DNA from 2 places in the Erwinia sp. AK-PDG3-5 genome. Region 1 is predicted to be linked to the other one. Evidence: predicted binding sites of a transcription regulator. Region 1 holds the regulator's gene; the other holds the start of a gene.
The links. The regulator CRP, encoded in region 1, controls carbon source genes, mostly activating them, when cyclic AMP is high. The targets are predictions, from matches to a motif close to ATGTGANNNNNNTCACAT.

Region 1 (3,414 bases):
AGGCACCGACTACGGTGAGCAGGAACGCTCGCTGGAACAAAAAGTGAAGGATGTTCGCCGCCAGTTAAGCAGCGGCGAAGCGGTGCTGGTGTGGTCTGAACTGCACGAGACGGTCAATATTATGCCGCGAGGTTCCGTGACCGGTTAAGTGGCAAAGATGACACCCGTGCGCGAAACATGGTACCAATGCGTGATCGATGTGACTTTTCTCAGGGAGGTATGCGCATGTCAGCCAAACATCCGGTTATTGCCGTCACCGGCTCCAGCGGGGCGGGAACCACCACCACCAGCCTGGCCTTCAGAAAAATCTTCCAGCAGCTGAATCTGCATGCCGCCGAAGTCGAAGGCGACAGCTTTCACCGTTATACCCGTCCTGAAATGGATATGGCGATCCGTAAGGCGCGCGATATGGGCCGCCATATCAGCTATTTCGGCCCGGAAGCCAATGACTTCGCCCTGCTCGAACAGACCTTCGCGGAATATGGTCGTTCAGGCAGCGGCAAATCCCGCAAATATCTGCACACCTATGATGAAGCGGTACCCTGGAATCAGGTTCCGGGAACCTTTACGCCGTGGCAATCCCTGCCGGAACCGACAGACGTGCTGTTTTATGAAGGGCTGCATGGCGGCGTGGTGACGCCGCAGAACAATGTCTCCCAGCAGGTTGATTTGCTGGTTGGCGTAGTGCCGATCGTTAACCTGGAGTGGATCCAGAAACTGGTGCGCGATACCAGCGAACGCGGCCACTCACGCGAAGCGGTGATGGATTCGGTGGTGCGATCCATGGAGGATTACATCAACTTTATTACGCCGCAGTTCTCCCGCACGCACATTAACTTCCAGCGTGTGCCGACCGTAGATACCTCTAACCCGTTCGCGGCGCGCGGTATCCCGTCGCTGGATGAAAGCTTTGTGGTGATCCATTTCCAGGCGCTGGAAGATATCGACTTCCCGTATTTGCTGTCGATGCTGCAGGGATCGTTTATCTCGCACATTAATACGCTGGTGGTGCCGGGCGGCAAGATGGGACTGGCGATGGAGTTGATTATGGGGCCGCTGGTGAAACGTCTGATCCAGGGTAAGAAAATAGAGTAAGCCCCGCGGGAACGGGGCTTAAGGCGGCGATGGGATGACTTACGCCGGTAACTCAATCACTTCATAGCTGTGGGTGATTTCCACGCCTTTGCCCAGCATCAGTGCGACCGAGCAATATTTCTCAGCGGAGAGATCAACGGCACGCGACACCGCTTTATCGCCTAACGCCACGCCGGTGACGATAAAGTGCAGATTGATGTGGGTGAACAGGCGTGGGGCCTCTTCACGGCGTTCGGAGCTGAGCTTCACTTCGCAATCCTTTACGTCGTGGCGGCCCTTCTGCAGAATGGAAACCACGTCGATTGCGCTGCATCCGCCCGCGGCCATCAACACCATCTCCATCGGGCTCGGGGCTTTATCGCCCGCATTTCCGTCCATCAGAACCTGATGCCCGGATGAGGATTCTCCCAAAAACGTTAACCCTTCAACCCACTTGACTCGAGCCTGCATAACAATTTCCTCTAATTCATTCAGTTATCGCCAGATTACGCTTTAGCCAGAAAAACGGCAATGCGGCAATTTTCGCACTATGCTGAAGCGAGACAACACAAGACACTCGTTGAAAGCTGTGCTACAAACAAAGCTGTAATATTTTCGTCAGTACTCTACAGGCACGACGAAACGAATCGCATAACGAGCCAGGCTTTTAACAGAGGCCCGAATAAATTTCCTGATGGGAAACGCTTGACTATTTCAACGCCTGGCAGGGAACTCTGCCCCTGTATTTAGGCACGATTACAACAGAGGATAACAGCGAATGGTTCTCGGCAAACCGCAAACAGACCCGACACTTGAATGGTTCCTGTCTCATTGCCATATTCATAAGTATCCATCCAAGAGCACGCTGATTCATCAGGGTGAAAAGGCAGAAACCCTCTACTACATCGTCAAAGGTTCAGTAGCGGTGCTTATCAAGGATGAAGAAGGCAAAGAGATGATCCTGTCTTACCTCAATCAGGGCGACTTTATTGGCGAGCTTGGCCTGTTTGAAGAAGGTCAGGAGCGCAGCGCGTGGGTACGCGCGAAGACAGCCTGTGAAGTGGCTGAAATCTCCTACAAAAAATTCCGTCAGCTGATCCAGGTTAACCCTGACATTCTGATGCGCCTGTCTGCACAGATGGCGAATCGCTTGCAGGTCACTTCTGAGAAAGTGGGCAATTTAGCTTTCCTCGATGTGACGGGTCGCATCGCGCAGACCTTGCTGAACCTGGCAAAACAACCGGACGCCATGACGCACCCGGATGGGATGCAGATCAAGATCACCCGCCAGGAAATTGGGCAAATCGTTGGCTGTTCTCGTGAAACAGTGGGACGCATTTTGAAGATGCTGGAAGATCAGAACCTGATCTCGGCACACGGTAAAACTATCGTTGTCTACGGCACGCGCTAATCGGCTCTGATCCACGGCGCAACACCTGGTGTTGCGCCTTTTTATTTGGTGTGGAGTGATGTGGCGTCGACTGATTTATCACCCGGAGATCAACTACGCATTGCGCCAGACGCTGGTGCTCTGTTTACCGGTAGCGATGGGATGGCTGCTGGGCGACTTGCAAAAAGGGTTGCTGTTTTCCTTAGTCCCTGCCTGTTGCAACCTCGCTGGCCTTGATACTCCTCATAAGCGCTTTTTCAAACGCCTGATCGTTGGCGGAATCCTGTTCGCCTTCAGCAGTTTCCTGATCCAGTACCTTGCCGGTCACCACGTTCCCCTGCCCGTGATCCTGTTTTCGATGGCGATGCTGCTGGGCGTCACCGGCGAAATCAGCCCGCTGCATGGTCGCCTGCTGCCCGGCTCGCTGATAGCCGCAATCTTCACCCTTAGCCTGGCAGGACGCATGCCGGTGTGGGAACCGCCGATGCTCTACGTGCTCGGCACCATCTGGTACGGCGTGTTCAACTGGGTCTGGTTCTGGCTGTGGAAAGAGCAGCCGCTGCGGGAAACCTTAAGCCTGCTCTATCGCGAGCTGGCGGGTTACTGCGAAGCGAAATACACCCTGCTGACCAAACTCACCGATCCGGAGAAAGCCCTGCCTCCGCTGCTGGCGCGCCAGCAAAAAGCGGTCGACCTGATCACCACCTGCTATCAGCAGATGCATATGCTGTCAGCCACCAACAACAATCACCACAAGCGGCTGACCCGCGCGTTTCAAATCGCGCTTGATTTGCAGGAGCACATCTCCGTCAGCCTGCATCAGCCGGAAGAAGTGCAAAAGCTGGTGGAGCAAAGCCATGCCGAAGCGGTGATCCGCTGGAATGCGCAGACCATCGCCGCCAGGCTACGTGAACTGGCCGACGATATCCTCTACCACAAGCTGCCCGAGC
Region 2 (3,414 bases), 1.0 Mb from region 1:
GCACACGCTTTGGCGAAGTGGAAAACGTAGAATTCAACAGCGATGGTGCCCTCGGCATCACCGTCTATCATCAGAACCGCAAGGGCAGCGCGTCCTCTACCGATCTTAGCCCGGAGGCGATCAAACGCACCGTGCAGGCGGCCATTGATATCGCCAAATTCACCACCGCGGATCCCTTTGCCGGTCCGGCGGATCGTGAGCTGCTGGCCTTCAACGCGCCGGATCTCGATCTGTTCCATCCGACCGATCTCGATCCGGATCGGGCGATCGAACTGGCGGCCCGCGCAGAGCAGGCCGCGCTCAAGGCCGACAAGCGCATCACTAACACCGAAGGCGGCAGCTTTAACAGCCATATCGGCATGAAGGTGTTCGGTAACAGCCACGGCATGATCCAGGGATACTCCTCCAGCCGCCACTCGATCTCCAGCAGCGTGATTGCTGAAGCCAATGGCGATATGGAACGCGATTATGCCTATACCATTGGCCGGGCGATTGACGATCTGAAATCCCCGGAATGGGTCGGTGAAGAGTGCGCCCGTCGCACCCTGTCCCGTCTTTCTCCGCGCAAGCTGTCCACCATGAAAGCACCGGTGCTGTTTGCTGCGGAAGTGGCCACCGGCCTGTTTGGTCACCTTGTGGGGGCCATCAGCGGCGGCAGCGTCTACCGTAAATCGACTTTCCTGCTCGATTCAATGGGCCAGCAGATCCTGCCGGAGTGGCTGACCATTCAGGAACAGCCGCATCTGCTGAAAGGGCTGGCCTCGACGCCGTTCGACAGCGAAGGCGTGCGCACCCAGCAGCGTGACATCGTCAAAGATGGCGTGCTGCAAACCTGGCTGTTAACCAGCTACTCGGCGCGCAAACTGGGGCTGCAAAGCACCGGTCACGCCGGCGGCATCCATAACTGGCGCATCGCCGGTCAGGGCGACAGCTTCGATCAGCTGCTGAAGAAAATGGGTACCGGCCTGGTGGTCACCGAGCTGATGGGGCAGGGCGTTAGCGGCATGACCGGCGATTATTCTCGCGGTGCGGCTGGCTTCTGGGTTGAAAACGGCGAGATTCAGTATCCGGTCAGCGAAGTGACCATCGCTGGCAACCTCAAAGACATGTGGATGAACATGGTCACCGTCGGCAGCGACATTGAGCTGCGCAGCAATATCCAGTGTGGATCGGTGCTGCTGCCAGAAATGAAAATCGCCGGGCAGTAATTTCGTCATTTTTGCGTATTATTATGGGGTGGCCTTTTGGTCACCCTTTTTTGTCGTGCTTTTCCAATAAAAATTGTCTTACTTCTCATATAACAAGAAGGAATTGAGCAATGCGTAGAGCCCTATTAGCCGTGATGACCGCCTCTCTGTTGTTCTCCAGCGTATCGGCGATGGCCAGCCTGGAAGACGATATGGATACCCTGAATGCGGGTTTACATACCGTCAGTAAAACCGACGATGTCGGTGAGTTTAAAAAAGCCCTGACCAGCATGCGCGGTGCGGCGGAAAATGCAAAAACGCAAACCCCGGATAAGCTGAAAGGCAAACCCGTGGACAGTGCCGAAATCAAAGATTACCACGCGGGTCTCGACATGCTGATTGGTCAGATTGACAGCAGCATGAAACTGGCCGACGCCGGCGATCTGGCCGGTGCGAAAGCGGAAGCGAAGAAATTCACCGCCACCCGTAATGAGAACCACAAAAAGTTTCGTTAATTTCCCGGGCTCGCATGAGCCCATTTATTTTGCATTTTGAACCCCCACGTAAAAATACGCCCTTTTATCCTGCCGACATTATCCCGCAGCACGCCCGTTTCCGGCTAAATGTATGCTGAAATATCCCTGAGATAAGTTTTTCCTATATCCCCGGTGTTGTATTACGCATTTTTCGCGGCAAAAAATTACTATCAATGCATTGGCTTAGCGAATACCAGCCCTATTCTGTGACTTTCCTCTCATTTCTTTCTCTTTTATGCATGAATTAACGATTCTGTGGCACAAGCCACACCGCTCGGTGCTATTTCCACTTCGAAGTGGAAAAAGTCGGTCTACACAGTTGCCTGCCGGAGGACTAATTTGTTTGTAACGCGAATAAACCCCGTTTCAGGCCAGAGTCCGAGCGGAACATGAGGAGCAGAGAGTGAATAATGGAGCGGCATCCGTGAGCACGACCGACGACGATCACGCTATTCAGGCGCTGGCAGACAAAGTGATGGCGCAGATTGCCGACCTCTTTGCGGCAAAAGCTATCGTCCCTAACGCTGTGCAGCAGCAGATGCTGGCTTCGCATGTTAAGGCCATGGCGCTGCGCTCACTGACCGGCGAGCCGCTGCCTGAAGTGGAAGAGGAGCTGTTTGAAGATATCTCCCCGGGATCCATGGCTCTGGCGCAGCAGGTGGTCGATCTGTTTGGCAATTTGCCAAAAGAAGAGGCCTGGCTGCTCTCCGTCCACTTTGAAGTGGCGAAAGAAAACGATTAACCCCGCAGGGCCTGCCAGCCAGGTCTGGTAAAAATTCAACATTGAGGAATTCACCATGTCACAAGTCATCGTAGTAATCGGCGATCGTTTAGGTAAAGGCCAGAAAGTGGCGGCAGGCGTTGAGAAAGCGGGCGGTAAAGCCGTGGTTGTGCCTGGCGTGGCGGCAGATATGAAGCTGGGCGACGTGATGAAAGCGGAAGGCGCCTCTTTCGGCATCTCCTTCTGCGGCAGCGGCGGTGCGGGTGCGATCACCGCACAGAACAAATATGGCTACAAGGCGAAGCACGGTATGCGTTCCGTCGACGAAGGCGTTACCGCCATCAACGAGGGTGCCACCGTACTGGGCTTCGGCTTTATGGACAAAGAAGAGTTGGGCGAGCGTCTGGTTCAGGCGTGGAACAAGAAGCACGGTAGCTGATCGATGAAGGAACAATTCACTACCACGGTGAACGTCAGCGGCAAAGGCGATAGCAAAGAGCGCGCCTTTGCCGATGCGCTAAGCCGGGTTCAGAACACCGTGCTGAAATCGACCAACAAGGTTCTGCTGCGGATTGAACCAGAGGATGTGAAGGTGGTTCAGGCCCGGGAGAGTGTCAGACAGGAGAAGTTTTTGTTCTTCTTTCTGGCAAGACAACGGCGGAGTTACAGCGTCGAGCTGGATATTACCGTCAACGTAACGGTGATCGACACTGACAAAGTCAGCTTCGTTTCGCAATAAAGCACTGTCCGTAAGGGCAGCAATAACCTGATTTAAAAACGTTGGCGAAAGCCTGAAAGGAAGACTGATGTTTTTAATTATTCTCTTTAAGTCACTTATTATCGGCGGTCTTGTCGGTGTGGGCGTTGGCGCCGGAGCGGCGCGCATGTTCCACGCGCCAACAACGCAGGGGATGGGGGCATTTCGTACACTGGGTGAACTGAATTCCTGTGAAGGCGATCCTGCTTCTCA

Region 2: the regulator CRP is predicted to act here: its motif matches at 1,928-1,945, upstream of AC1UKS_RS19700 (glycine dehydrogenase).

Annotation. Positions count from the first base shown of each region.
Region 1 covers NZ_CM165967.1:445,872-449,285, reverse strand. Annotated here, with positions in the region: gene AC1UKS_RS01970 (YheU family protein) at 1-148, shown strand, start outside; gene AC1UKS_RS01965 (phosphoribulokinase) at 226-1,095, shown strand; gene AC1UKS_RS01960 (OsmC family protein) at 1,135-1,545, opposite strand; gene crp (cAMP-activated global transcriptional regulator CRP) at 1,853-2,485, shown strand; gene AC1UKS_RS01950 (YccS/YhfK family putative transporter) at 2,544-3,414, shown strand, end outside.
Region 2 covers NZ_CM165967.1:4,208,589-4,212,002, reverse strand. Annotated here, with positions in the region: gene pmbA (metalloprotease PmbA) at 1-1,208, shown strand, start outside; gene cybC (cytochrome b562) at 1,319-1,702, shown strand; gene AC1UKS_RS19700 (glycine dehydrogenase) at 2,199-2,465, shown strand; gene AC1UKS_RS19695 (SFCGS family glycine-rich protein) at 2,521-2,883, shown strand; gene AC1UKS_RS19690 (DUF4312 family protein) at 2,887-3,183, shown strand; gene AC1UKS_RS19685 (DUF4311 domain-containing protein) at 3,251-3,414, shown strand, end outside.